3 regions of the Bacillus cereus group sp. BfR-BA-01383 genome follow, and region 2 is predicted to be linked to each of the others. Evidence: riboswitches for the same ligand, from Rfam matches in the RefSeq annotation. Region 2 holds a riboswitch; each other region holds the start of a gene.

Region 1 (10,240 bases), on a different contig from region 2:
TATTTATCACCCCGCAAAATATAGGCATTTAGTTATAGTTTATGTAAAATGCCTACAAAGTGTGAAATGGCAGTAAAAAACTCGGTATGCACCGAGTTTTTTTATAATCCAATATAAGGAGATGGATCGACAGCGTTTGTCTTACCGACATTCCATTCACCAAGGTGAAGCTCGAAGTGTAAATGTTGTCCATAAGACTGACCAGTATTCCCCATAAATCCAAGTTGATCGCCTTGTTTTACAGTTTGTCCATTCGATACAGAACGGCTATTCATATGAGCATATACTGTCGTATATGTTTTTCCATTTATACGGTGTGATAAATACACAACGTTTCCGTAACTAGATGATAATTCTGAGCGAATAACAACGCCATCTGCAGCGGCGATAATGGGAACCGTTCCTGACGCAGCAATATCGATTCCTTTATGGTTATCTAAAGAACGTGTACCAAATCCTGAAGTTTTCGATCCGGCTGCTGGTTTAATAAATCCACCTATATTCGTATCGTGTGGTGTTGGAGCAGCTTGAGCAGGTGTAGCAGCTTGTTTGCGTGCTTCTTCTGCCTTACGAGCTGCTTCAGCTTTCCGAGCATCTTCTGCACGTTTTTCTTCTTCAATTGCTTTTTGAACAGCTTGACGCTGATTTTCTAAAATACCTTTTGACTCTTCTAATCCTTCAATCTCTGAATCTACTTTTGCTACTTTTGTATGTAGATCGCTAATAAAAGTTTGTTGCTGCTGTTGGTTATTTTGTAATTCTTGCTGTTTTTGTACTAATTTTTGCTCAGATTCTTTCAGTTGTTGCTCTTTTTTCTCAACAGCTTCTTTTTCTGTCGTTACAGCATCTTGATCAGTTGTTTGTTTTTTCACAATATCTGTATCGTTGTTTAATATTAAACTTACGGAGTACATATTATCAACAAGATCAGCAATGTTTGTAGAAGTTGTTAATACCTCTGTAATCATATTTGTACGAGGTTTTTCTTGCATAGATTGTAACCGTTGTTTAATAATTTCCTGACGCGTATCTATGTTTGTTTGTAATTGCTCTATATGTTTCTTTTTGTCAGCAATTACTTGTTGTGTTTTGGTAATTTCTTTTTTGGTATCATTTAATTCAGCTTCGTTTTTATTAATAGAAGTAGTTAATTCGTCGATTTTCTTTTGTAATTCTTGAATTTCTTTTTCTATTTGTTCTTTCTCAGCTGATTTATTTTGTAAGTCATTTTGTTTGCCATCTAATTCTGATTGTATATTAGATAATTTATCTTGATTTGTTTCAGCGTATACAGGTGAAAGTAATGGAGAAACAAAAATCGTTCCTGCTGCTAAAACACTAAATGCTGCAAATCTCTTTTTCATTGTTGTCTGGCTCCTTTCCCTATGAATGTTATATATCATAAGAAGAAGGGTGTCTATCGTTGTAATCATAATGTAAAGAAAATTTTATAAAATTGCTAAGTTTTGTCGGAATTTAGTATTTTTTCGTATTGTTCGTCATAAAATTAAAATGCTTGAATGTATAAAAAAGGTGTAGATTTCTATTTGTTTTTTTAGAAAAACATGGAAAATGATGGAGTTTTTGGAGGGGGAAACATCACTTTAAAAACCTATAAATCACTAGTGAGGAATCGATCTCATGTGAGGTTTTCTGACATGAGGTTTGTTTTTGTCAAGAAAATTATTTGCGTTCGGGCAAAGTTATTTTGTTGTCAGATTTTAATTTTTGATTTATGATTTTTAACAGGGACAAAATGTAGTGAATTGTCGAATAATATGTAATACTCTTAATTTCTTAGTTTTATAGATATAGATAGAATGAGAGATAGATAGAGTGACACATCGAGGGGGGTTACAACAAGTATGAAAAGAATAGGACTTGCATGGCAAATTTTAATAGGACTTGTGCTTGGTATTGCAGTTGGTGCGATTTTCTTTGACAATCCAGCAGTTGCGAAGTACTTACAACCAATTGGTGATATTTTCATCCGATTAATTAAAATGATCGTTGTACCGATTGTTGTAGCAAGTATTGTTGTTGGGGTTGCTGGTGTTGGTGATATTAAAAAGTTAGGTCGATTAGGCGGAAAAACAATTCTTTACTTCGAGATTATTACAACGATTGCGATTGTTGTTGGTCTATTGGTAGCGAATATTTTCCAGCCAGGAACCGGCGTCGATATGGATAAATTAACAAAAACGGATATTTCTAAATATGCAGAAACAACAGAGCAAGTACAAAGTCATTCGTTTGCGGATACATTTGTAAATATTGTTCCTACGAACATTATGAAATCATTAGCTGAAGGTGATATGCTTGCTATTATCTTCTTCTCTGTACTATTTGGTTTAGGTGTAGCAGCGATTGGTGAGCGTGGTAAACCAGTTCTGCAATTTTTCCAAGGTGTAGCAGACGCCATGTTTTACGTTACGAACCAAGTTATGAAATTTGCACCATTTGGTGTATTCGCATTAATTGGTGTTACAGTTTCTACATTTGGCCTTTCTTCATTAATTCCATTAGGGAAATTACTCATTGTAGTATACGGAGCAATGATCTTCTTCGTTGTGGTCGTGTTAGGACTTACAGCGAAAATATTTGGAATTAACATTTTCCAATTCTTTAAGATTTTAAAAGACGAGCTGATCTTAGCGTATTCTACAGCAAGTTCAGAAACAGTTTTACCGAAAATCATGGAGAAAATGGAAAAATTCGGTTGCCCGAAAGCAATTACATCTTTCGTTATTCCGACAGGTTATTCATTTAACTTAGATGGATCAACTTTATATCAAGCAATTGCAGCAATTTTCTTAGCGCAAATGTACGGTATTGATTTGTCCATTACGGAACAGATTACATTATTACTTGTATTAATGGTTACATCAAAAGGTATCGCGGGTGTACCGGGCGTATCATTCGTTGTACTATTAGCGACACTTGGTACAGTAGGTATCCCAGCTGAAGGTTTAGCATTCATCGCTGGTATTGACCGTATTTTAGATATGGCTCGTACAGCGGTTAACGTTGTAGGTAACTCTTTAGCAGCTGTAGTTATGTCTAAGTGGGAAGGTCAATATGACGCTGAAAAAGGACAAGCTTATTTAAAAGAGATATCTGAAAAGGGTCAAGCGGCTTAATTATAATATGAACAAGCTCTCACATAATATGTGGGGGCTTTTCTATATATAGAAGAGGAGCGGACGTAATGAAACGTAAATATGGTGACGGTTCTTCGTGGAAGCGACTAATAGAGAAGAATTATATAGTCAAGCAAGTTGAAGCAGGTATGTTAGGGGTATTGGATATAAAAAAAGTGAGAGAGCCTAGTTATAAAGAATACAATGGTAAAGAACTTTGTATTGCAGATGATGGGTATACATGGATGCAATATTTTATAACGGGGAAGAACTTTGCGATAACAGCTATGCTAGATGATAGAAAAAAATTAGTGCAATATTATATTGACGTAACGAAACAATATGAAATAGACGAACGAGGTTTACCTTATTTTGATGATTTATATTTAGATGTAGTAGTGTTACCAAACGGTGAAATATATATATTGGATGAAGATGAGTTAGAGGATGCATATAAGATGGGTGATGTTACAAAGGAAGAATATGAATTAGCTTGGCATACAACAAAATGGATAATAGCGGCAATAAAAAAGAGAGAATTTTATTGGATTTCAATTTTAGAGAAAGAAATTGAAAAGTTGAAATGATTGCTGTATTCGTGTTTTTGTATAATTACCAAAAAAATCTATACAAAAAATAATTGACTTTTTTTTTGTAAGCAAGTAAAGTTAGGGAAGAAATTATTATTAAAAAATAAATACGAAACCTTCTTATAAAGAGAGGCGGAGGGACTGGCCCTACGATGCCTCGGCAGCGGACTCGATTTCAGAGTGCTGTGCCAAATCCAGCAAGCATGTGCTTGAAAGATGAGAAGAGTGTTTCTTATAGATGTATAAGACCTCTTCTCGTTGGAAGAGGTCTTTTGTTATTCATTAGAAAAAAGGTTGAAACTAGGGAGAGATGGTACTTTGAAAGAAACGAGAGGAAATGGTTTAGCTTTATTACCGCTTGGAATATTTTTGGCACTATTTATTGGTTCTGGAATTATTACAGGTGATTTCTATAAATTGCCGATACTTGTAGCGATTTCAATTGCTGTAGGAATCGCTTTAGCGATGAATCGTAAAGAAAGCTTTAATGTGAAAGTAGAACGATTTGCTAAAGGGGCAGGAAACCCTGATATTATGATTATGGTTCTGATTTTTGTACTCGCAGGGGCGTTCTCTGAAACAGCAAAAGGGATGGGCGGAGTCGATTCAACTGTTAACTTAGCGTTATCTATTTTGCCGCAAGGATTTATCGTTGCTGGGATTTTTATTATCGGGGCGTTTATTTCATTAGCGATGGGAACTTCAATGGGAACAATTGCGGCGTTAGCACCGATTGCTGTAGGTATTAGTGGGCAAACTGATATCTCAATTGCATTAACAATGGCGACGGTTGTTGGCGGAGCGATGTTTGGTGATAATCTATCGTTTATTTCTGACACAACAATTGCAGCGGTTCGTTCACAAGGAACGGAAATGAAAGATAAATTTAAAACGAACTTTTTAATTGTATTACCAGCGGCTATTATTACAATTGTACTATTAGTAATACTTACTATAGGAAGTGACACAGAAATTAAAGCCCATACATTCGATTGGATAAAGATTTTACCGTATGCAGGAGTACTTATTACAGCACTGCTTGGTTGGAATGTACTCATTGTATTAACTGGTGGAACTGTATTATCTGGTGTAATCGGTCTTATAGATGGAAGTTATACGTTAGAGAGTTTCTTTAAAAGTGTAACGACTGGAATGGGCGGTATGATGGAGTTGGTGCTACTTGCTATTTTAATTGGTGGTATGGTTGAATTGATCCAATATAATGGCGGTATTCAATATTTAATGAATCTTTTAACGCGTAATATTCGTTCGAAAAAGGGAGCGGAGTTTGGTATTGCCGGATTAGTGAGCATGACGAATATGTGTACAGCAAACAATACAATTTCGATCATTTTTACAGGTCCACTTGCGAAAAATATTGCGGATCAATATGAAATTGATCCCCGTAAATCAGCGAGTGTATTAGATCTTTTCTCATGTTGTGTGCAAGGGTTAATCCCGTATGGTGCTCAAATGTTAACTGCGGCAGGATTTGCAGCGTTATCTCCGATTGAATTGTTGCCATATGCATTTTATCCAATTTTAGTTGGAGTATGTGGAATCATTTCTATATTAATTGGTTTCCCGAGGTTTTCTAAAGTAGGAGAAAAGAAAGAGTATCATAAAATAGCATAATTAAATTGAATTTTATTAGTAGTAACAGAAGCCAAGCCGTACAGAGAACATTCTCTGTACGGCTTTTTATGTGCGATAAAAGAGTAAATCACCTGTGTTTTTACAAAAGGCTGAATTCAACTCAGTCTTAAGTCTGAGGCGAAAACGGTTCTTAAGCTCGTTATGGAAAAATGAAAAAATAGTTAAGATAAGAGTATCAAATCGAAGGGAGGCGAGCACAAGATGAAACAATTTCTAGCGTTTATCGCGGCCGGTATTTTGGCTTTAATTGCTCTTGGTAGTCTTGCTGGTATTGTAGGATTCGCAATTGGAGCAGGAGTTGTGTACTGGAGCTATAAATCATTTGTGCGAGCTAAATCATTCTTTGGAAAGTTAGCTTGGGGTATTGTTGGTTTAATCGGTTTGTCCATTGCACTTTCTCATTCCCCAGCATTAATCGGTATCGCAGCACTAGTAGTTTTATACTACGGATACCGTGAGTGGAAAAAAGAAAAAAATGTAGTTGTTGATTCTGCTCCAGAAAGTTCTAAACCATATAGCAACTTTGAAGATGAGTGGAACAAGTTAATGAAAAACTAATATAAAATAAATCAAATTATAAAGTAGAAGAGAGGAAGATTATAATGAAACAATCTTTATTCGGACGTGTACGCGATGCAATTTTAGCTGATTTTCATAATGTGTTAGATGAGAAAGAAAGAAAAAATCCAATTGCTATGTTAAACCAATATTTACGCGATAGTGAGCGTGAAATAACAAAAATTGAGAAGTTAATTCAGCGTCATAAAACATTAAAATCTAACTTCGCTCGTGAGCTTGAGCAAGCACGTTATTTCGTTAATAAAAGATCAAAGCAAGCTATCATCGCACAAGAAGCAGGCGAACTACAATTGCATGAACGTGCATTAGAAGAAGTAGCGTATTATGAAGGGCAAGTAACTCGCTTAGAAGAAATGTATGCTGGTGTTGTAGAGCAAATTGATGAGTTAGAGCGTCGTCTTTCAGAAATGAAAAATAAATTAAAAGAAATGAACGCAAAGCGTATGGAATTAATGGCACGTGAAAATATGGCGCATGCAAACCGTCGTATGAATACTGCTATGCATAAAATGGATGAAAATAATCCGTTCTTACGATTCGAAGAAATTGAAGATCATATTCGTGATTTAGAGCTTCGTATAAATGAAGAGCATGAGCGTGATACATTTGATATGAAAATTGCAAAACTAGAGCGTGAGATGAAAGAGAAAAATGAAGTATCGTTAACGAAAGAGTTAACAAAATAATTGTAGTATATAATAAAACAGGCGTATGATATAGTGATAGAAGAAAAGGTGTTGGAAAGCAATGCCTTTTCTTCTATGTATATGTAATTAGAAGGGGGGAGCTGAAATGAAGAAGCAATTTTCAAAAACACAATTAATGGGGATGCTCCTCATCATATTTGGATTCGGTCTTTTTCTTGATATGGTACTTGGACATTTTGAACCAGGTGGTCTAATTTTTGCATTTATTATGATTATGTTTGGTAGGCATTATCGGAAGAAGAATCGTTATGTAAGGGGAAATGTATTTTTATTTGTTGGTGGTATAGTATTTTTATTCTTCTTATTTTCATCAGCAGCCTTTGTACTCGTAGTATTTGCTTGTCTAGCTTTAATTGGTTATCAACTTATTCAGCAAGGGCATCAGCAAAAAACGATGAAAGTTGAAATTAAAGAAAAAGGATATATAGATGAAGAGAAGCAAATATATCGTACAGAACCATATTTAAAAAATATGTTTGTAGGTAATGTCCGGATGATGGATCATATTTATGAACTTGAGGATATAAATGTTCAATATGGTACTTGTGATGTTGAAATTGATTTAACGAATGCGATGATTCCAGAAGGAGAAACCGTAATTGTTATCCGAGGTGTTGTTGGTAATATTCGGTTATATGTTCCGTATGATTTGGAACTGTCTTTAAATCACTCTGTTATTGTTGGGCGGGTGCTTCTGCCAGGACACGAAGAAACAGGATTTAACCGTAATGTTACGTTTAGAACAGAACAGTATAAAGAAGCTCCTCGCCGTATAAAAATTATTTCTTCGCTTGTCGTAGGCGATACGGAAGTGAGGAAAGTATAATGAAAAAACAAAAGAATATTTCCTGGATGTATATTCGTTATTCCATGTTGTCCTCTGTGAGTATCGCACTTATTTGTATAATTGTATATGTATGGAAAAGCGAGCAACAAGTTTATGATTTATTATGGAAAGAATCCATTGCTTCTGTTCCAATTGGCTTGTTTATTATGAGTACTAGTCTTCTTATCGGAGGAATTGTAGGGTATGCAATCGGTTATTATATAGAGCAGCGTATACAAGGGTTAAATACGTTTCTATTTGAAGTAGAGCGAGGAAATTTTCCAAGTGATGTTTCGTTTACTGCGGATGATGAATTTCATGAAGTGGAACGAAAAGTAATCAGCCTTGCTCGTCGATTAGAGGAGCAAGCTGGGCTATTTCAAAAAGTAACGAATGAACGAGCTCATTGGAATGAAGAGATGAGACAAGAAGCGATTTCTCAAGAAAGGCATCGATTAGCAAGGGAACTGCATGATTCAGTAAGTCAGCAGCTTTTTGCAATGTCGATGATGATGTCAGCTATTAATGAACAAGTAGCTGAAATTCCAGACACGACGAAAAAACAGTTACAGCTTGTTGAGAATATGGTTGTAAATGCACAATCAGAAATGAGAGCACTACTTCTTCATTTACGTCCTGTACAATTGGAAGGTAAAAAACTGACAGAAGGTATAGAAGAATTATTAACGGAACTATCGAGAAAACAACATATGAAAATTGAATGGCTAATTGAGCCAATTGAATTAAAAAAAGGTGTAGAAGATCATTTATTCCGTATTGTACAAGAAGCGCTATCAAATACGTTACGACATGCGAAGGCAAAGAAAACGGAAGTGCGTCTTCGTAAAATTGATCAATATGCGATTTTAAAAATTATAGATGATGGCGTTGGATTTGAAGTAGGAGTTAATAAGGCGGGTTCATATGGCTTACGATCCATGCAAGAGCGTGTTCATGAGATTGGTGGGACACTAAAAGTGCTTAGTTTTCCAAATAAAGGAACGCAAATTGAAGTGAAAGTACCGACTATGATTGAGAGAGGGGGAGAAGTATGATCAAAGTATTACTTGTTGATGATCATGAAATGGTTCGCATGGGTGTATCGGCGTATTTATCGACACAGCCAGATATTGAAGTAGTGGGAGAAGCTGAAAATGGAAGAAAAGGTTCAGAATTAGCACTGCAATTAAGACCGGATATTATTTTAATGGACCTTGTTATGGATGAAATGGATGGGGTTGAAGCAACGAGGGCTATTATTCAAGAGTGGCCAGAAGCAAAAGTTGTTGTTGTAACGAGTTTTTTAGATGATGAAACCTTGTATCCTGTTATTGAAGCTGGAGCGACAAGTTATTTATTAAAAACATCAAGAGCAAGTGATATTGCGGACGCTGTGCGAGCTACGTATGATGGCGAGACAGTATTAGAGCCTAAAGTTACTGGTAAAATGATGTCTCGTATGCGCCAAAAGAAGGAACAACCTTTGCATGAAGAGTTAACAGAAAGAGAGTATGAAATTTTGTTATTAATTGCAGAGGGGAAAAGCAATCAAGAAGTTGCAGATGAACTATTTATCGCTCTTAAAACAGTGAAAACACATGTAAGTAATATATTAAATAAGTTAAATGTGAGTGATCGAACGCAGGCAGTCATTTATGCCTTTAGACATCAATTGACGAAATGATAAAGGGCTTTGGCTATTACTATTGCCAAAGCTTTTTATTGACGATTAATAATGTAAGCGATATCACCTAGGTGTTAACAGTACATACAATATTTGGAATGGATAAATCGAAAAAATTAGGGGATTACGTGAACGCATTACAAGCGCTTTGTGAGCAATATAATGTTGAAACAGATCGAATTGCTATTGTTGAAGCGACAGAAGAATACTATTTATTTTTAGTAAAGCAAGAAGAGTGCTATGATGTCGTCAAAGTAGAAACAGTAGATACAAATATTGATTATTATACGAAAGCGTATAAAATAAGCAGTTTTAATCATAGTGCTTATCAAATGTAAAAAAACTCCCAAAAGGGAGTTTTTTATGATACTTTTTCTTCATGAGAGTCAGTTATTAGTGGGACTTTTTTTGCACCGCTTAGCTTAGCTATAGTAAAGCCGATAAGAGCTCCGGCTAATGCTGGCACTAGCCAGCCGATTCCTTCATTATACAATGGAATAAATTCAAAATAAGACGTGATGAATGAAACAGGAATGTTTCCTTGCTTTAACCCGTCAAATACGCTCACAGCTGCTGCTCCAATTAAAGCACCTACATAAACAGAGCGATATCCGCCGAAATATTTATGAAGTAGCGATAGTAGCACGAGTACAATGGCTATTGGATATACAACAAGTAAAATAGGAAGAGAGATTGCAATAAGTTTTGTTAAACCTAAGTTGGCAACTAGTAGTCCTAAAAAGCAAATGATACTTGCAAACGTTTTGTATGAAAATTTTGTCAATAATGTTGAGAAATATTGACTGCATGCAGATACAAGTCCAACGCATGTCGTTAAGCAAGCGAGTGTAACGATAAGTGATAGTAGAAGTAGACCATATGGACCGAGTAATTGCTGTACGATAACAGTAAGCAGCTGTCCACCATTTGTTGCGTATCCGAGAGAGACGCTAGTCGCACCGAGCCAGCCAAGTGCACCATATACAAGTACGAGTCCAGTAGCGGCAATTAGCCCTGCTTTTGCTGTTGCGATGGCAATGGATTTGCGATCATTCACA
Region 2 (10,240 bases):
GACCGTCTATGCCCGGTCGTCTTTTTAAATTTTTCTTTCCTTTAATTCTTTTAAAAGCTGTATCAGTTCAGCTTGTTGTTTTATCTTTTTACGACCATTTCGATTAATTGCTGCAAGCTCGCAAGCAACTCCGACGGCGAAGAAAAACAATAAACTTTCTAGCATGTAAAATCCCCCAATTGCCTATTAAACAGCTTGGCGTAATTGCTCTTCTTGTAAAACTCGCTTATTTATATTTTCTTCTTTTCTCTGACAAACGTTATTGCGAATAAGTGCTGCAATAACAAGTAAAGTTCCTGCAATATCAAACATTGTTATTTGATATCCTTGCATCATCATAATAACTAAAGTCGTAATGGGCACAAAATTAATAAATAAAATACCATTAATAGATGATAAGATTTTCACACCATAATTCCAAGCAAGTAACGCTATGATACCTGGTAATGTCATCATAAATAACAAATCATATTTCACAATAGAAATCGTTCCCATACTCGGAATTGATATATATCCAAGCGATGTAATAATTACGGTTATTATTCCCGTGACAGTTGTACCAAATACACACGTCAGCGTAGAATAACGTAACGTTGACCAATCGCTACACGTTTGACCACCCATCGTATAAATAACCCAGCCTACAACTCCAATAAATATAAATGCTAGCGAAAACATGTTATCCTTCAATGTTAAAAAGAAACTCATGTCACCTTTCGTAATAACAAATACAGCTCCTACAAAAGCGATAATCATGCTCGTTATCATATACTTTTTCGGTTTTATATGCTTATATCCCCATAAAATACAGATAGAAATCATCGGCATAAGTGCTTCCATAATAGAGGCTACCATTACACCTGATTTCCCCATTAACATTTGACCTAAAAATATGAGTACATTATATACAGTAAACGCCATCGTTCCAAAAAAGACGAGTAACTTTCCTCTTCCCTCTAAACGAAATGCCTGTTTCCCTTCTTTCATTAATAATAATACAATCAGTACTATCGCCACTGCTCCATAGCGAATAAGTGAAAAATAAAATGGATCTATGTATTCTAGCGCATGATCAGCAACCGGAAACATCGCTCCCCATGACATACTTGCGATTAAACACGCCAAAGCGCCTATTATCATTTGACCTCTTCTCACCACAATCCTCCTCTTCTTTCTATTTGCACAAAGAGAATTGTAAAAGAAAAAATATATCACGTAAAATGATTCAAAATGATGTTAACTATCATTTATAATGATAGTTAACATCAAGGGGGATCGTAGTATGGAATTAAGAGACTTACAAATCTTCCAAAGCGTCGCTGAATACGGTAGTGCCAGTAACGCCGCAAAGGAATTAAATTACGTACAATCAAATGTAACAGCACGTATTAAACAATTAGAGAACGAGCTAAAAACACCGCTCTTTTATCGTCATAAACGAGGCATGACTTTAACAGCTGAAGGGAGGAAAATGCTCGTTTATGTTAATAAAATTTTGCAAGACGTTGAAGAATTAAAACAAGTATTTTTAGATAGTGAAACACCCTCTGGTATATTAAAAATCGGCACAGTCGAAACAGTAAGTACATTACCTACCATTTTGTCTTCTTACTATAAAAGCTATCCAAATGTCGATTTATCATTACAAGCTGGTCTAACGGAAGGACTTATTAGAGAAGTGCTTGATCATCAATTAGATGGTGCCTTTATATCAGGTCCTATTAAACATCCACTTATTGAACAGTACGATGTTAGTACAGAAAAATTAATGCTTGTGACACAAAATAAAGCTTTTCATATAGAAGAATTTACAACGACGCCCCTACTCGTTTTTAATCAAGGATGTGGATACCGTTCCAAACTAGAACGATGGCTTAAAGATGAAGGTTTACTACCAAAAAGAATTATGGAATTTAACATATTAGAAACTATATTAAATAGTGTAGCACTCGGTCTTGGGATTACACTCGTTCCCCAGTCTGCGGTGCAACACCTTTCTACAGCAGGTAAAGTACACTGCCATCCAATTCCCGAGAAATACGGCAGTATTTCAACAGTTTTCATACGCCGTAAAGATAGTTATATGACCAATTCAATGCGAAGCTTTTTAAAAACAATTAAAGAGCATCATCACATTAATTTGCTTTAAAAGACATTCTTACAGGAATGTCTTTTTTTCTTACAAAAGTGTAAGTCTTTCGTAAGCTAATTCGATAGTTGCAGGTGACCATATTTCCTATAATTAAGACATAAGCAGGGCAACAACAATTCGAAAAGGAGCGGATACGCATGATGAACAATATAAAATCAAACAAATTTTTAAATACAATGGGCATGGTGCTATCCGCACTTGTCGATGCAAAATCTGTTGCAACTACATTAAACAAATAAGGAGAGATCATGATGAACAACATTACTTTCAACAAATCAGACTTTATCGGCCTTGCAAGTGGAGCAACTCTTCTTACAGCTTTCATTTACACACTTGCTCAAAGTCTTGTTTAACAATTCGTTTCCCCAACCCCCTTTATATAGAAAGAGCTGCTCGTCTTATAGACAAGCAGCTTTTTAGTTTGTTTCGTATATAATTTGACCTGTTTTCGTCATATCATATCCACCAATTGCTTTTAATTCATTATGAAATTCTTCTGATTGCAGAATTCCTTTCACAACTTCGATAAGCTCTTCATTTTCTTTATTCTTCAAAATTACTAAATCATACTGCTCTTTCATGATTGGAATAAAATCTACATTTACAATTTGCGAAAACTTTTCTGATCCTACCCCAACATCAGCTTTCCCATTCGCAACTTGCGAGGCAACACCAAGATGATTCGATTCTTCCCGTTCATATCCGCTAATATGTTCTTTATTTAATTTTTGAATTCGCAATTGCTCATCCACTAATACCCTAATACCAGAACCTTGTTCTCGATTTATAAATCTGATAGAGGATTGGGATACGTCAGCCCATGTCTTTATTTTCTTTGGATTCCCTTTTTGCACATAAAACCCAACATTTCTTGCCAATAAATTAATCATAATACATGGTTGTCCCACTAAAATACGTTTTACGTAAGGAACATTATATGTACCCGTTTCCCCATCAAACAAGTGAAGACTAACGATACTTCCTTCTCCCTGATACATTTTCACTAAACTCGTTAAACTACCTTGATACGCTCTTAAAACATTTGAACTTAGCAAACGATTTTCTATACGTTTTGCCAACATATCTAACGTTAGTTCTTGCCCGCTAATAATGCATGTATTCAAGATACTACTATCGTCCTTCTTTGCAGAGGTAACTTGTATCTTTCCTGTTTTCATTTGTTTTATATATTGTTCTAAATCTGCTGCATCAATACGCATCTGTCTACCAACTCTATAAGAAGGCAGCTCTCCTTTTTTAATTAAGTCGTATACAGTTAGTTTTGATACTTTTAATCGCTTTGCTACCTCTTCCGTTGTGTAGGAATGATGATCCATAGACGATTCCTCACTTTCTTCCTTCATTGTAACAAAGAAAAGAATATTTCTCCTATTTTTTAAAAACAACTCAATCGTTCAAATTATATTCAATTATAACTAGTTATATTTAGTTATATTTAGTTATATTTAGTTATAATTGAATATGTCAAAACGAAAGGGGATTTTTTTATGAACAAATTCACATTACGATCCATCGGGGCACTTATACTTTCTTTCCTTCTTATATTTAGTGCTGCTTGTTCAAACGGGGAAAAGCAAGAAAAATCAGCTACTAAAGAGGGAAAAACAGTCGAACTGACTATATCAGCTGCTGCAAGCTTACAAGATGCATTAAAAGAAATTGAACAACAATATAAAGAGAAAGAGCCAAATATTCAACTTTCTTTTAACTTCGGTGCTTCTGGTGCACTTCAACAACAAATTGAACAAGGTGCACCCGCTGATTTATTCTTCTCTGCAGCAGAAGATAAATTCCAAACCCTTGTTAAAAAAGGATTCATTGATGAAAAAGAAGGAAAAAACCTTCTTGGAAACGAACTAGTTCTAGTCGTTCCAAAAGATAGTTCTCTTACAAAATTTCAAGATTTAAAAGATGAGAAAATCAAGAAGATTGCACTTGGTACACCTGAATCTGTACCTGCTGGAAAATATGCAAAGGCTTCTCTCACACATGAAAATCTTTGGAATGACATTCAAAATAAAATCGTATTTACAAAAGATGTTCGCCAAGTGTTAACATATGTAGAAACAGGTAATGTCGATGCTGGTATTGTATACAAAACAGATGCTCTCATTTCAGACAAAGTAAAGATTGGTGAGACGGCAGCAGCTACTTCTCATGAGCCAATACACTATCCTTTAGGTGTTATAAAAGAATCAAAGCATAAGAAAGAGGCGACTTCGTTTTATGAGTATTTACAGTCAAAAGATGCACAATCTATCTTTAAGAAATATGGATTTACAATCCTGCCATAATTGCTATGAGCTTTGATACAATTTTGTCACCTGTCTTTCTATCTTTGCGAGTAGCTGCGTGCGCCACCATTATCGTTACGATTTTGGGAACGATTATTGGACGAGCATTAGCGCGATCCTCGTGGCGATATAAAGTACTACTAGAAACTGTTTTCTTATTACCAATGGTGCTTCCACCAACTGTTATCGGCTTTTTTCTCATTATCATTTTCGGAAATAACAGTCCCATTGGAAAGTGGATTGAATCATTATTTCAGCAGTCCATTATGTTTACATCTACTGCTGCGATCATTGCTTCTACAGTCGTTGCATTTCCACTTATGTATCAATCAGCAAAAACAGGGTTTTCTATCGCGAATGTGCAAATTGAAGATGGCGCACGCGACCTTGGTGCGAGTGAATATCAAGTTTTTCTACACGTTACACTCCCACTTGCATTTCCTGCGTTACTAAGTGGTATGATCTTGAGCTTTGTTCGGGCACTAGGAGAATTTGGTGCTACACTCATGTTTGCGGGAAATATTCCTGGTAAAACACAGACAATCCCAACAGCCATTTACATGGCCATTGATGCAAGTGATATGCAACTCGCTTGGACTCTTGTCATCATAACGATTAGCATGTCACTTCTATTTTTATTATGTATTCAACTCATTAATAAACGAATTACCACTTCCTAAAGCAGCTTTCGACAAAAGCTGCTTTTTTTATTTCCCGAAAAATAAAATGGTTTAATTAATGACTGAATTTTACTTTTTATTCAAATATACATTTTATTTGAATTCACTTTCTAAAACAGTCAATTTCCTGTTATTATATGGAGGTGTTTGAAAAGATGAAGAAATGAAAACGCATTTATATCGTAAGTTCTTCATCCTGTTTTAGCGATCGGTAATCTTCTACTCTATTAGTGGGGCATTACCGATCGTTAGAACGATATGTAATTATATTGGTATAGCAAAACGAAGGGAGTCTTGTAATGGACATTTTATTAGCGCTTCTTCCTGCAATTGCATGGGGAAACATCTTATTAGTAAGCGTAAAAATGGGCGGTGGCGCATATAGCCAAACGGTAGGTATGACAATCGGTGCTCTATTCTTCGCAACAGTTATGTATGTATTTACTCAACCAGCTTTAACAATGACAATCTTGATTGTTGGTTTTATTTCAGGTTTATTCTGGGCTTTAGGACAAGTAAACCAATTAAAAACAGTTGAAAAGTTAGGTGTTTCAACTACTGTAACTATTTCTACTGGTATGCAACTTGTTGCAACTTCTATCTTTGGGGTTATCGCTTTTCATGAGTGGACTACTACTACAACGATCATTATGGGAACGATTGCAATCCTACTAATTGTAGTTGGTGTTGTATTCACTTCATTAGATGATAAAGAAAATGCACAGCCACCAGGACAATTGAAAAAAGGACTTCTTACTTTAATTGTTTCTACTTTCGGCTATCTTGTATATGTAATTATTATTCGTTGGTATAATATCGATGGTTGGTCTGCTATTTTACCGCAGGCAGTTGGTATGTTCGTTGGGGCAGTTGTACTGACATCTAAACATAAACCATTTAACAAATATGCAATTCGTAATGCTTTATCTGGTTTACTATGGGGAACAGGAAACTTATTCTTACTTCTTTCATTACCACGTGTCGGAGTAGCAACAAGCTTCCCATTATCTCAAACTGGTATCATTATCTCAACATTCGGTGCGATTGTCTTCTTAGGCGAAAAGAAAACAAAACGCCAATTGATCTTTATTGCACTAGGTAGTGTTTTAATTATCGGTGGCGCCGTATTGCTTGGTATGACGAAAGCATAGACTTATATTCCATTAATCCCTGAAGTATAACTACTTCAGGGATTTTTTAATTACAACTATTTTTCAAATATAATAATATTTATAACCTTTTTGTATCAATCCTCCTCCCTCCAATTTCATTCTTTTCACTATAAGCCTTTTCTTTTTACAAAATTCTCTTAAAGATGGTATCGTTTTTTATAACATATCTCCACTAGAAAGGAATAAAGGATATGCAAAATAAACATCGAATTTTATTTATTGGTGCCGGTCGTATGGCAGAAGCTATATTTTCCGGATTACTGAAAACAAGCAGAGAATATATCGAAGAAATTATCGTTTCCAACCGAAGCAACGTAGAAAAGCTAGAACAATTACAAGGGCAATATAACGTGTCTACTACAACAGATTGGAAGCAGCATATTGCATCTGTTGATACGATTGTTTTAGCGATGCCACCTGCTGCACATGAACAGTTATTAAAGGAGTTATCTCCTCTTCTAACCAACCAATTTGTCGTAACAGTAGCTGCCGGAATCGGACCATCTTATTTAGAAGAGAGACTTCCCCAAGGCACACCTGTTGCTTGGATTATGCCAAATACAGCTGCTGAAATTGGTAAGTCTATCTCCTTATATACAATGGGACAATCAGTAAACGAGATGCATCAAGAAACCCTGCAACTGCTGTTAAGAGGCATTGGTACTTCACAACTTTGCACCGAGGAAGAAATTCATCAGCTTACTGCAGTTACTGGAAGTGCACCAGCTTTCCTTTATTACTTTGCTGAAAGCTTGATTGAAGCAACAAAAAGTTATGGAGTCGATGAAGCAACCGCAAAACACCTTGTCATTCAAATGATTTCTGGCTCTGCTTCTATGCTTGAACAGACGCAAGATCCAGCTAACCTCCGCGAACAAGTAACAACACCAGGCGGTTCCACAGCTGAAGGTCTTAAAACTTTATATGAATATAATTTTTCAGAAGCAATTCAACAAGCAGTAGAAGCAACAAACAAAAAAGCTAGGGGGAAATAATATGAATTTAACAAGTTTAAAAGACTATACAACATTGCATAACGGTGTGAAAATGCCTTGGTTCGGCTTAGGTGTTTTCAAAGTAGAAGATGGATCGGAAGTAATCGATTCTGTAAAAGCAGCGATTAAAAATGGATACCGTAGCATCGATACTGCAGCAATATATCAAAATGAAGATGGCGTTGGTCAAGCAATTCGCGAATCCGGTATTCCTCGTGAAGAGTTATTCATCACTTCAAAAGTGTGGAATAGCGATCAAGGCTACGAATCAACACTTCAAGCTTTTGAAACGACTTTAGAAAAATTAGGTCTAGAATATTTAGATTTATACCTAGTACATTGGCCTGTAAAAGGGAAATATACTGAATCATGGAAAGCGTTAGAAAAACTTTATAAAGATGGTCGTGTTCGTGCTATTGGTGTGAGTAATTTCCATATCCACCACTTACAAGACGTATTTGAAATCGCTGAAATTAAGCCAATGGTTAACCAAGTGGAATACCATCCACGCTTAGCACAAGAAGAATTACACACTTTCTGTAAAGAACATAACATCCAACTTGAAGCTTGGTCACCATTAATGCAAGGGCAACTACTGGATAATCCAACCTTACAAGAAATCGCTACAAAATATAATAAATCGACTGCACAAGTTATTTTACGCTGGGATTTACAAAATGAAGTTGTAACGATTCCTAAATCAATTAAAGAACACCGCATTATTGAAAATGCAAACATCTTCGACTTTGAATTAAGCTCAGATGATATGAAAGCAATTCAAGCTTTAAATGAAAATCATCGCGTCGGTCCAGATCCAGATAACTTTAACTTCTAGTAGGAAACCACTGCCATATGCAGTGGTTTTTTTACTTTTAAAAAAACTGAAAATTTAAACTATATTTCATTTGATTGACACCTTCGTATCCAAGGTGTAAGATTTTGAATTATCAAAGAAACACAAAAATTAATAAAATTTATTCGTTTACTCATTGTATCAAGAGAGGTGGAGGGACTGGCCCTTTGAAACCTCGGCAGCAGGTTCATTTTGAATACTGTGCCACTTCCTGCAAGCTTTATGCTTGAAAGATAGAATGAGGGACTTCGTTTATATACGGGTGCATAACTTGTACGTAAAAATCCCTCTTTCTCAATCAGAAAAGAGGGATTTTTTTATTTTTCATTTCCCTCATCATCATCCAAACTTATTAATTATTTAGGAGGAAAATCAAATGAAAAAGAAGTTTGTACCCGGTATCGCATCAGTTGTAGGAGTAAGTATTTTATTAACTGGTTGCGGTAGTTATAAAAACGAAGCTAGCGGAGCAAATGCAAAAGACGAGGCACCTAGTAAACAGGTTTTAAACTTATCTTCACCTACTGAGATTCGAACGATGGATACAGCTCGTGCTACAGATACTGATTCTGGTCAAGTAATGAGAAACGTATTTGAAGGTTTGTATAATCTTGGTGAAGGTAATAAACCTGTTCCTGGTGTTGCAAAATCTCATGAAGTAAGTGGCGATAAAACGAAATACACATTCCATTTACGAGATTCAAAATGGTCAAACGGTACTCCTGTTACAGCAAAAGATTTTGTCTTCGCTTGGCAAAGAGCTGTTGACCCAGCGACAGCCTCTGAATATGCATTTCTATTCTTTGATATTAAAAACGCAACAAAAATTAACAACAAAGAACTTCCAGCCGACCAACTTGGTGTAAAAGCAGTTGATGACCATACGTTTGAAGTAGAATTAGAGCGTCCTGTTCCGTACTTTATTAGCTTAACAGCGTTCCCAACATTTCTACCAATTAACGAAGAATTCTTTAAAGCACAAGGTGATAAGTACGCTTTAGAAGATAATACAATTTTGTACAACGGGGCTTTTACACTAAGCGATTGGAAGCACGAACAAAGCTTTAAATTCAAGAAAAATCCTACCTATTGGGATAAAGATACTGTCAAACTGGAAGAAATCAACTTTAACGTCGTAAAAGAAAAATCAACAGAAGTAAATTTATTCGAATCTAAACAATTAGACCGTATCAAACTAACATCTGACTTCGTTGATAAATATAAAAAAGATGCTAACTTTAAAGAACGTCCAAACGTAGGCGTACAATTTTTACGTATGAATCAGCAAAACAAAGTACTTCAAAACGTTTCTGCACGCCAAGCAATCAATCAAACAATTGATAGAAAATCCTTTGTAAATACGTTATTAAATGATGGCTCTACACCAACTTATGGTCTCGTACCAAAAAACTTTGCAAAAGGGCCTGACGGAAAAGACTTCCGTGCTGCAAACGGCGATTTAACAAAAGTTGATACAAAATCTGCACAAGAATTATGGAAAAAAGCAAAAAAAGAACTTGGTTCTGAAAAGATCACATTAGAATTGTTAACAAGTGACGGTGACCTTGAGAAGAAAACTGGTGAGTTCCTAAAAGGGCAACTAGAAAAGAATTTAGAAGGCTTAACAGTAAATATAAAACCGCAACCGCGTAAGCAACAAGTTTCACTTTTATTAAAAGGTGACTACGAAATCGGAATTGACGGTTGGAGCCCTGACTTTGCTGATCCAATTACATTCCTTGAATTGTTTACAACAAATAATCCTTACAACTTAGATCATTACTCTAATAAAGAGTTCGATGAAACAATAGAAAAAGTGAAAACGACTTTAGCTGGTGATGAAAAGGCCCGCTTTGACGCATTAATAGCGTCAGAAAAAATATTGTTTAAAGACTCTGTTATCGCTCCTCTTTATCAAAAAGGAGAATCCTATTTAGAACGTTCTTATGTGAAAGGCATTGTGCAAGTGGACTTTGCAGGTCAATTAAACTTCAAGTGGGCAAAAATTGAAAAATAAAATACAATTTTAATCATCGTGTTTCCACTCACACCTATTGTTTTTTTAGCAAAATA
Region 3 (10,240 bases), on a different contig from region 2:
GACGAAACAATAGGAAAGGAATGAGGATATGTCAAAAGAGATAACAAAAAAGCGTATAGAAGAACTACGTGATTTGTTAAATACATTTAACTATCAATATCACGTATTAGACAATCCTTCTGTTTCTGATGCGGAATATGACCGTAATATGCAGGAGCTTATAAAATTAGAAGAAGAGAACCCAGAGTTTATGAGTGAAGACTCTCCCTCCATTCGCGTTGGGGGAACTGTACTTGATATATTTGAAAAAGTAACACATAAGTCACCGATGTTAAGTTTAGGAAATGCATTTAATGAAGGTGATCTACGTGATTTTGACCGAAGAGTACATCAAGGAATTGATGATGCGAATGTAAGATATATATGCGAATTAAAAATTGACGGGCTTGCTGTTTCACTTCATTATGAAAAAGGACGCTTTATTCAAGGCGCAACACGTGGTGATGGTGTAACGGGGGAAGATATTACCCAAAATTTAAAAACGATTAAAGCAATTCCACTTCGATTAAATGAAGAAGTAACGTTAGAAGCACGCGGCGAGGCTTATATGCCGAAGCGTTCATTTGTTAAATTGAATGAAGAAAAAGAGCAAAATGGTGAAGATGTATTTGCGAATCCACGTAATGCAGCAGCAGGTTCGATACGTCAACTAGATACAAAAATTGCAGCGAAGCGTAACCTATCTATGTTTGTGTACGGTCTTGCGAATGTAGAAGAAAAAACGATCCCATCGCATAGTGAATCACTTGATTTCTTAGGTGAGCTTGGATTTAAGACAAACCCAAATCGCCGTATATGTGAAACAATCGAAGAGGTTATAGCTTATGTAGAAGAATGGCAGGAAAAACGTCCGAATCTTGATTATGAGATTGATGGAATCGTTATAAAAGTAGATGATGTTGCTCTTCAAGAAAGTTTAGGAACTACAGCAAAGAGTCCGAGATGGGCGATTGCTTATAAATTCCCGGCTGAAGAAGTTGTAACAAGGTTAACAGGGATTGAATTAAGTGTTGGTCGTACAGGGGTTGTAACACCGACTGCAGAGCTAGAGCCAGTACGAGTGGCTGGTACGATCGTTCGTCGTGCCTCTTTACATAACGAGGATTTAATTCGTGAAAAAGACATTCGAATTGGCGACTATGTTGTTGTGAAAAAGGCCGGAGATATTATTCCTGAAGTTGTGAACGTTATTTTGGATAAGCGTACTGGTGAGGAAGAAGAATATCGCATGCCGACGCATTGTCCAGCATGTGAGAGTGAGCTAGTTCGTTTAGAAGAAGAAGTAGCACTTCGTTGTATAAATCCAACTTGTCCTGCCCAAATTCGCGAGGGATTAATTCATTTCGTTTCAAGAAATGCAATGAACATTGACGGACTTGGAGAGCGTGTCATTACACAGCTCTTTGATGCAGATTATATTCGTACGTTTGCAGATTTATATGCATTGACGAAAGAACAATTACTACAATTAGAGCGTTTTGGTGAAAAATCAGCAACAAATTTAGTACAAGCAATTGAGAATTCTAAAGAAAACTCATTAGAGCGATTACTATTTGGTCTTGGAATTCGTCACGTCGGGGCAAAAGCAGCACGTACATTTGCGGAGCATTTTGAAACGATGGATGCGCTTGTGAAAGCAACGGAAGAAGAACTAAAAGCAATTAATGAAATTGGTGAAAAAATGGCCCAATCTGTTGTAACATATTTTGATAATGAAGACGTATTAGAGTTATTACAACAATTTAAAGAGTATGGCGTGAATATGGCATACAAAGGTATAAAAATTGCTGATTTACAAAATGTTGAATCGTACTTCGCAGGAAAAACTGTCGTTTTAACAGGGAAATTAACAGTTATGGGACGCAGTGAAGCGAAGAAGAAGATTGAGGCATTAGGTGGAAAAGTAACAGGAAGTGTTAGCAAAAGTACGGATTTAGTTGTTGCTGGTGAAGCTGCTGGCTCAAAATTAGCGCAAGCAGAGAAGCACAATGTTGAAGTTTGGAATGAAGAGAGGTTCTTACAAGAGCTAAATAAGTAAGAGGTGCAAACTTACCATGAAAAAAATAGCATTAGCGGTATTAAGCCTTGGCCTACTTGTAAGTGGGTGTAGCGCAGGTGCCGACAAAGATGAAAAAGTGGTTGAGAAATCGGGGAAAGCAAAAGAGCAAGCAATCGTTCCAAAATACTCTATTTCGGATGAATATTATAAGACGACTGTTCCATTTGACGCAGGAGCTGCACGTGGTTTAGTTGTACAAGGATTAAATACTCGCCTTGATATAGATGAATTTGAAACAGGATTAATGCGTATTGCGAAAGAATCATTTAGTACGAAAGATTATTTCTTTAAAGGCGGTAGCGTTCTAGATGCAAAAACTGTACAAATGCTTGTCAAAAGAAAGCGTACAGATGCTGAACAAAAAGAACTAGAGGACAGTTTAAAAAAAGATGCGGTTAAATTTCCTAACATAGGGTTAAACCCAGCGTTAGGTGAAGGATCCGAATCACTAGAAGTGAAAAATAAAAAAAATCCAATATATATTTCAAATATTTTAGAGCATGATTATTATGTGAAAAAAGGCGAGAAAGATGTTGAACGTGGTGGCATTGTAGTTGGATTAGCGATGAATTCTGTTCAATATTATGAGGAAGAGCATGGCTATCCGCGTGAGGCTACAATCCCGGATGAAAAAATGTTAGCTGAAGGGAAAAAAATGGCACAAGAAATCTTGAAAGTCATGCATCAAAAAGACCCTAGCACAAAAAATGTCCCGATAACATTTGCGATTTATCGCCAAGCTCCAAAGTCTTCACTCGTGCCGGGTAATTTTGTTTCTTATGCGAATGTAGAAAAAGGTAGCGAAGCGGTTGAGGATTGGAAACAAATTAATGAGAAATATTATTTGTTCCCATCTGAACAAGCGAAAACAGATAATAAACGTGAAGATCTTGCAAGAGTATCAAACTTTAAAGCAAAACTAAGCGATTACTTCCAAGGTGACTATACGGCTGTTATCGGTACTGGTATGTATAAAGATGATGAACTAAAAGAAATGAAGCTTGAAATTCCTGTCCAATTTAATGGGAAAGCTGAAATAATTGGTTTTACACAATATGTAGCAGGGCTTGTTATGGAATACTTCCCGAATTATATGAAAGTACAAGTAACAATTAAATCTGTAGAACGCCCAGAAGCTATTATTATACGTGAAGCAAAGCAAGATGAACCATTTGTGAAAATTTTAGATTAAATAAGAGAGCTGTTCCTTTATGGAACAGCTTTTTTTCTTGAAGAATTTTGTTATAATTTAAAATGTTATAAATAAAGGGGTAAGGGGAAAAGTTATGGATGAACTAAGCTTTCAAGTCATTATTTTATTAATTGCATTCGGTTTTTTAGCAGCTTTTATTGATTCGGTTGTTGGAGGTGGAGGATTAATTTCGCTTCCTGCACTTATGTTTGTTGGCTTATCACCAGCTTCGGCAATTGCAACGAATAAATTAGCTGCAACAATGGGGACGTTCACGAGTGCAGTTTATTTTATTCGATCAGGAAAGGTCGATTTTAAAATTGTAGGAAAGTTAATCCCATTAACTATCATTGGAGCAGTCGCAGGTGCTTTAGTAGTAAAATTTATTCCATCTGATATTTTGCGTCCACTAGTACTCGTAATGTTGGTTTTTATTGCTATTTTTATTATTTCAAAAAAAGATTGGGGAAGTGTATCTACCTATAAAAAGATGACAAAAGGAAAAACATTAATATTTTTCTTAGTTATTTTAATGATAGGGTTTTATGATGGTTTTTTTGGACCGGGGACAGGATCTTTTTTAATTTTTGCATTTTTATTAATTGGTTTGGATTTTATTCAAGCGGCAGCATCTGGAAAACTTTTGAATTTCGTTAGTAATATAGTATCTTTAATTACTTTTTTATTTTTAGATGTAATTCATTTTGAATACGGTATTATTATGGGGTTATCAATGATTTTAGGTGCTTATTTTGGATCGAAGTTTGCTATTCAAAAAGGTGTTGGATATGTAAGGACTTTATTTTTGTTAGTTACTATTTTATTAATAGGGAAAAATATTTTGGAATATACTCATGTTTTGTAGATTCATACGTATGTATGAATCTACTTTTTTTATTATATTTTAAAAATTAATTAATTTTTAAAATATAAGTCTAGGAATATTTGAATAAATCTAAATTATCGTGTAGAATAATGTTGTAAAATGTAAACGTTTTTCTAAGGGGAGGCTAAAAAAATGGTAGTAGCATACAAACATGAGCCATTTACAGATTTTTCAGTAGAGGCTAACAAATTAGCGTTTGAAGAAGGTTTAAAGAAAGTAGAATCTTATCTTGGACAAGACTATCCATTAATTATCGGGGGAGAAAAAATCACTACAGAAGACAAAATTGTTTCTGTAAACCCTGCAAATAAAGAGGAACTTGTTGGTCGCGTTTCAAAAGCAAGCCGTGAATTAGCTGAAAAAGCAATGCAAGTAGCGGATGAAACATTCCAAACTTGGAGAAAGTCAAAACCAGAAATGCGCGCAGACATTTTATTCCGTGCTGCAGCAATCGTTCGTCGTAGAAAACATGAGTTCTCTGCTATTCTTGTAAAAGAAGCAGGTAAACCATGGAATGAGGCAGATGCTGATACAGCAGAAGCAATCGACTTTATGGAATATTATGGTCGTCAAATGTTAAAATTAAAAGACGGTATTCCAGTAGAAAGCCGTCCAATTGAATATAATCGTTTCTCTTACATTCCATTAGGAGTAGGTGTTATCATTTCTCCTTGGAACTTCCCATTCGCAATTATGGCGGGTATGACAACAGCTGCTTTAGTTTCTGGTAACACAGTATTACTAAAACCAGCTAGTACAACTCCTGTAGTAGCAGCGAAATTTATGGAAGTATTAGAAGAAGCTGGCTTACCAGCTGGCGTAGTAAACTTCGTTCCAGGTAATGGTTCTGAAGTTGGTGACTACTTAGTAGATCACCCTCGTACACGTTTTGTTAGCTTCACTGGATCACGCGATGTAGGTATTCGTATTTATGAGCGTGCAGCAAAAGTAAATCCAGGACAAATTTGGTTAAAACGTGTTATCGCTGAAATGGGCGGTAAAGATACAATCGTTGTTGATAAAGAAGCAGATCTTGAATTAGCAGCTAAATCTATCGTTGCATCAGCATTCGGATTCTCAGGACAAAAATGTTCTGCATGTTCTCGTGCAGTAATCCATGAAGATGTATACGATCACGTATTAAATCGTGCTGTTGAATTAACAAAAGAATTAACAGTTGCTAACCCAGCTGTATTAGGTACAAACATGGGTCCTGTTAATGACCAAGCTGCATTCGATAAAGTAATGAGCTATGTTGCAATTGGTAAAGAAGAAGGTAGAATTCTAGCAGGTGGCGAAGGAGACGATTCTAAAGGCTGGTTCATCCAACCAACAATCGTTGCTGACGTTGCAGAAGATGCTCGCTTAATGAAAGAAGAAATCTTCGGACCAGTAGTAGCATTCTGTAAAGCAAAAGACTTTGATCATGCACTTGCAATTGCAAACAATACAGAATACGGTTTAACAGGAGCAGTTGTTTCTAACAACCGTGACCATATTGAAAAAGCACGTGAAGAATTCCACGTTGGTAACTTATACTTCAACCGTGGATGTACTGGTGCAATCGTAGGTTACCAACCATTCGGTGGCTTTAACATGTCTGGTACAGACTCTAAAGCTGGTGGCCCTGATTACTTAGCACTTCACATGCAAGCAAAAACTACTTCTGAAACTTTATAAGAAATAGTAGAAGAGATCTTCGCAGTCTGCGAAGATCTCTTTTTTTGAAAAACTTTCTACATGTGGATTAAGATAGATATAAGTAGAAAAACTAATAAAGTAATAAGGTTTATTTCAGTAAAATAAGGTATATTATATTTGTTGAATAGATTCTCTTTAAAGACAAGAAAAGTAGGTGAACAAAGTGGGAAAATACCAATTGGATTACAAAAGTCAGGTAGCTGTGGCAAAGTTTCATGAAAAACAGACGCCTGCCAAATTTGATAAAAAGCAGCAACTTGAAAAATTGCGTGCGGAGTATTTGAAAAAGAAGCAAAAACAAACAGATAAATAATACGTTACGTTTTCCTGAATTTTTCTGTATATGGCGCGAGCAAACACAAGAAAATAGGTAAGTTATTCATCGTTCAAATATATAAAAATCAGTAGTTTATGTCCGCTAATACTTAACGTAAGTTTTTGTTCCATTGCTACACATACCCCTGTTTTTGATCAAACGTTATTTTAAAGATACAGCAAATAATAGAGCCTATATCGAAAAGTACTTGGCCATTGAAGACACAGGCTTTATTTTTCCATAGCCATTTATAGTTATATATATTTAACGTTTTGGACAATGTATGCTTTAACTTACCCTATAATAGGGGAAACTAGTTCATTTGGATCGAAAGTAATTACCATATATTACTATAAGGTGATTAGAACTAGCTAAACCCTATTAATAGCGGGATAAACATGTAAATAGAAACAAAACAACGAGAAAAGTTGACTTATTAGTCACATTTTTTAGTATTCATTTTAAGGATTTCCTGTATAATACAATTTGAAAGAAAATCTATGGTTTGACAAGAAACACTCTTTTCGGTTTTGCTCACTGAATGGAGTGTTTTTTTGTAGTTAAAAACTCTTCCGTACTCATTACATTTGCATACACTCCATTTAAACTTGCCAGAATTGTATTGTGAATATAAACAGCTGGTATAGTAGCGTTTTTAAATGAAAGATCTTTTGTAGCACAAGCATCATGTATAACGGTACATTGAAAGCCAAAATCAAAAGCAGCCCTTACGGTAGCATCAATACACATATGAGTCATCATCCCGCATATGACGACGTGCTCAATGTCTAAACGCTGTAATTGTTCTAGAAGATCAGTTTCTCGGAAGCTATTTGGATAATGTTTGAGTATAACCATTTCTTCTCTAAGTGGACGGACATTTTTGTGAATATGTACACCTTCTGTATTTGGTAGAAAAAAAGTAGCATCATCTTTTATTGCTACATGTTGGATATGAAAAATAGGTTCGTTTCTTATTCTAAAGTGTTGCAGTAGCTGACTAGCGTATTCACTTGCTTCTACTGGATTACGCAATTCCATCTTTCCATTTGGAAAATAATCATTTTGAATATCAACGAGTAAAAGAGTTGTTTTCATATATTTATCTTCCTCCGATTTCATATTCAAATAATGTTATTCAATTCATAGAGAAGATTCTCCTGTTTAAAAATATGAGGGAGAAGAATTTTACATAACTTTAAAGATTACTATTTTTTTATTATTTTTCATTCTAAAATTTCAATAAAGAAATAATTAATATTTTTCCGAAAAATATATTGACTCTTATTATTCAGAGTTCTATAATGAGAATTAATTAAACGACAATTAAATCGATACATTCTTATCCAGAGAGGTGGAGGGACTGGCCCTACGATACCTCAGCAACGGGTTTTTTTAATACCGTGCTAACTCCAGCAAGCCTATAAAGGCTTGGAAGATGAGAAGATGTGAATGAGTACATATAAGTGCTCTCCTTCTTATCTTTATGGTTGATAAGAAGGAGAGCACTTTTTATTTTACCTCGAAAGCTCTCCTTCAAGTTTTTATAGCATATAGGAGGGAAGAAAATGATTTCTTTTAACAATGTAAGTAAAGTATATGAATCAGGTGGGCAATCTGTTCATGCGGTGGAGGATGTAACGTTATCAGTTGAGAAGGGCGAAATTTTTGGCATTATCGGTTTTAGTGGCGCTGGAAAGAGTACGTTATTACGCTTAGTAAACATGTTGGAAAGACCAACTGCGGGAACGATTTCGATAGATGATAAAGATATTACATCATTGTCGACGAAAGAATTACGTAAATTAAGACAAAGAATCGGGATGATTTTTCAAAGCTTTAATTTATTTAATTCAAGAACAGTGTTTGGAAATATTGCTTATCCATTAAAGTTAGCGAAAGTACCAAAGAATGAGATCAAAGAAAGGGTAAATGAACTGCTGAAGTTTGTAGGATTAGAAGATAAAGCAAACTATTATCCAGAGCAGCTATCAGGCGGACAAAAGCAACGTGTTGGGATTGCAAGAGCACTTGCAACATCACCGGATATTCTTATATGTGATGAGGCGACATCAGCTTTAGATCCAGAAACAACGACAGAAATTTTGAACTTATTGAAAAAAGTAAATCGAGAATATAATTTAACAATTCTTCTTATTACACATGAAATGCATGTGGTGAAAGAAATTTGTCACCGTGTAGCTGTAATGGAGAAGGGAAGAGTTATTGAAGAAGGAAAACTGTTTGATGTTTTCACACAACCAAAAACAAAGACGACTCAAAACTTTGTGCGTTCTGTTATTAATGATCACTTACCAGAAAGTGTTCTAGCGAAAATTCAAAACGGAGGTCAGATTTATCGCCTAACTTTTACTGGTGAGGAGACAGGACAGCCGGTACTATCATATATCGCAAAAAACTATAACGTTGATGTAAATGTACTGTACGGAAATATTATTGAACTCCAAAATGTTTTATTTGGAAATCTTCTTGTAGAACTGCAAGGTGAGCAGAGAGAAATTCAAAAAGCATTACAACATCTAAGACTGCAAGTGCAGCTGAAGGAGGTAGAAGCTCATGCGAGTTGATTGGAGTATATTTTGGCCTCGTATATTAGATGCGACGGGGGATACCCTCTTAATGGTAATTGTAACCCTTATATTTGCTACAATTCTTGGTATACCTCTAGGTTTACTTTTATATGTAACACGTAAAGGGAATTTTTTAGAAAATAAATGGGTCTTTTCAATTCTTAATGTCATTATTAATACAATTCGTCCGGTTCCGTTCATTATCTTTTTAGTAGCTTTAAGTCCAATAACAAGAAGTGTTATCGGAACGACGATTGGAACAGCGGCAGCAATCTTTCCAATGACGTTAGTTGCATCAATTGGTATTGCTAGAATGGTTGAAACAAATCTTGTTTCTGTTCCGAAAGGGGTAATTGAAGCAGCGCAAGCGATGGGAGCTTCACCACTTAGAATCGTTTTTGAAATTCTTGTGCCAGAAGCGTTAGCGCCATTGATCTTAGGTGTGACGTTTATGACAGTTGGTTTAATTGAATTTTCAGCAGTTGCTGGACTTGTCGGTGGTGGCGGTCTTGGTGACTTAGCGATGACATATGGTTATCAACGTTTTGATACATCAGTTATGTTTGTAACGGTCGTTTTACTTATTATTCTTGTACAGATAGCTCAAAATTTAGGAAACTACTTTGCGAAAGTCTTTTTACGCAGATCATAAAAAGGAAGAGGGGAAAAGAAAATGAAGAAAATTTTAGCATTTGCATTATCAGCGATTGTAGGGATTTCAGCATTAAGCGGCTGCTCAAGTGGAGACACGGGTGCAGGAGCGAAAGAGAAAGTAGTTCGCGTCGGCGTAACAGGAACGGATGGAGACGCTTGGGAAATTTTAAAGAAGAAAGCTGAAAAAGAAGGAATTAAAATTAAACTAGTTGAGTTCTCTGATTATACAACTCCAAACAAAGCGTTAGCTGATGGAGATATTGAATTAAACTCATTCCAGCACATTGCTTTCTTAGAACAATTTAAAAAAGAGCATAAGCTAGATATTACAGCTGTCGGTACAACACAAATTGCACCAATGGGCTTATACTCTGAAAAACATAAGAAAGCAAATGAAATTCCAGATGGTTCAGAAATTGCTATTCCAAATGATCCAACGAACCAAGCGCGCGCATTAAAACTACTTGATGCAGCTGGATTATTAAAGCTTAAGAAAGATTTTGGTCTATTTGGAGATCCAAGTGGTATCGCTGAAAATCCGAAGAAGTTAAAAATTACACCGGTTATCGCACAACAAACACCTCGTGTGTTAAAAGATGTAGCAGCTTCAGTTATTAATAACGGTGTTGCTGGTCAAGCTGGATTAGATCCAGCGAAGGATCCGATTTTCTTAGAAGATCCAAAAAATGAAAATGCGAAGCCTTATATTAATATTTTCGCAGCTCGTACGAAAGATAAAGATGATCCAACACTGAAAAAGGTAATTGAATTGTATCATTCAAAAGAAGTAACAGATGCAATTAAGAAAGAAACAAATGATGGTTCAATTTCAGTAGATCTT

What was found. A riboswitch is a leader RNA that binds a small molecule or an ion and turns the genes downstream of it on or off. The one in region 2 is predicted to bind S-adenosylmethionine.
Region 1: it holds a riboswitch for S-adenosylmethionine, as region 2 does, so the genes downstream of both, MR065_RS13590 (Na+/H+ antiporter NhaC family protein) here and MR065_RS21455 (peptide ABC transporter substrate-binding protein) in region 2, are expected to answer to the same signal.
Region 3: it holds a riboswitch for S-adenosylmethionine, as region 2 does, so the genes downstream of both, MR065_RS22955 (methionine ABC transporter ATP-binding protein) here and MR065_RS21455 (peptide ABC transporter substrate-binding protein) in region 2, are expected to answer to the same signal.

Annotation. Positions count from the first base shown of each region.
Region 1 covers NZ_JAKUFP010000012.1:36,816-47,055, forward strand. The annotation lists gene MR065_RS13570 (hypothetical protein) at 1-1, opposite strand, end outside; gene MR065_RS13575 (murein hydrolase activator EnvC family protein) at 102-1,364, opposite strand; gene gltP (glutamate/aspartate:proton symporter GltP) at 1,866-3,140, shown strand; gene MR065_RS13585 (ribonuclease FAU-1 family protein) at 3,209-3,727, shown strand; SAM riboswitch class I at 3,848-3,953, shown strand; gene MR065_RS13590 (Na+/H+ antiporter NhaC family protein) at 4,049-5,365, shown strand; gene MR065_RS13595 (lmo0954 family membrane protein) at 5,588-5,944, shown strand; gene MR065_RS13600 (PspA/IM30 family protein) at 5,989-6,651, shown strand; gene liaF (cell wall-active antibiotics response protein LiaF) at 6,758-7,498, shown strand; gene MR065_RS13610 (sensor histidine kinase) at 7,498-8,553, shown strand; gene MR065_RS13615 (response regulator) at 8,550-9,182, shown strand; gene MR065_RS13620 (DUF3992 domain-containing protein) at 9,281-9,520, shown strand; gene brnQ3 (branched-chain amino acid transport system II carrier protein BrnQ3) at 9,544-10,240, opposite strand, start outside.
Region 2 covers NZ_JAKUFP010000030.1:43,649-53,888, forward strand. The annotation lists gene MR065_RS21405 (YrzO family protein) at 25-165, opposite strand; gene MR065_RS21410 (DMT family transporter) at 187-1,155, opposite strand; gene MR065_RS21415 (LysR family transcriptional regulator) at 1,283-2,149, shown strand; gene MR065_RS21420 (DUF3948 family protein) at 2,404-2,505, shown strand; gene MR065_RS21425 (substrate-binding domain-containing protein) at 2,569-3,516, opposite strand; gene modA (molybdate ABC transporter substrate-binding protein) at 3,661-4,467, shown strand; gene modB (molybdate ABC transporter permease subunit) at 4,473-5,147, shown strand; gene MR065_RS21440 (GRP family sugar transporter) at 5,447-6,298, shown strand; gene proC (pyrroline-5-carboxylate reductase) at 6,511-7,314, shown strand; gene MR065_RS21450 (aldo/keto reductase) at 7,316-8,149, shown strand; SAM riboswitch class I at 8,303-8,407, shown strand; gene MR065_RS21455 (peptide ABC transporter substrate-binding protein) at 8,544-10,184, shown strand.
Region 3 covers NZ_JAKUFP010000037.1:8,325-18,564, reverse strand. The annotation lists gene pcrA (DNA helicase PcrA) at 1-13, shown strand, start outside; gene ligA (NAD-dependent DNA ligase LigA) at 29-2,038, shown strand; gene MR065_RS22980 (CamS family sex pheromone protein) at 2,055-3,251, shown strand; gene MR065_RS22975 (TSUP family transporter) at 3,346-4,116, shown strand; gene pruA (L-glutamate gamma-semialdehyde dehydrogenase) at 4,270-5,817, shown strand; gene MR065_RS22965 (hypothetical protein) at 6,002-6,151, shown strand; gene MR065_RS22960 (cysteine hydrolase family protein) at 6,689-7,252, opposite strand; SAM riboswitch class I at 7,494-7,599, shown strand; gene MR065_RS22955 (methionine ABC transporter ATP-binding protein) at 7,723-8,742, shown strand; gene MR065_RS22950 (methionine ABC transporter permease) at 8,732-9,397, shown strand; gene MR065_RS22945 (MetQ/NlpA family ABC transporter substrate-binding protein) at 9,419-10,240, shown strand, end outside.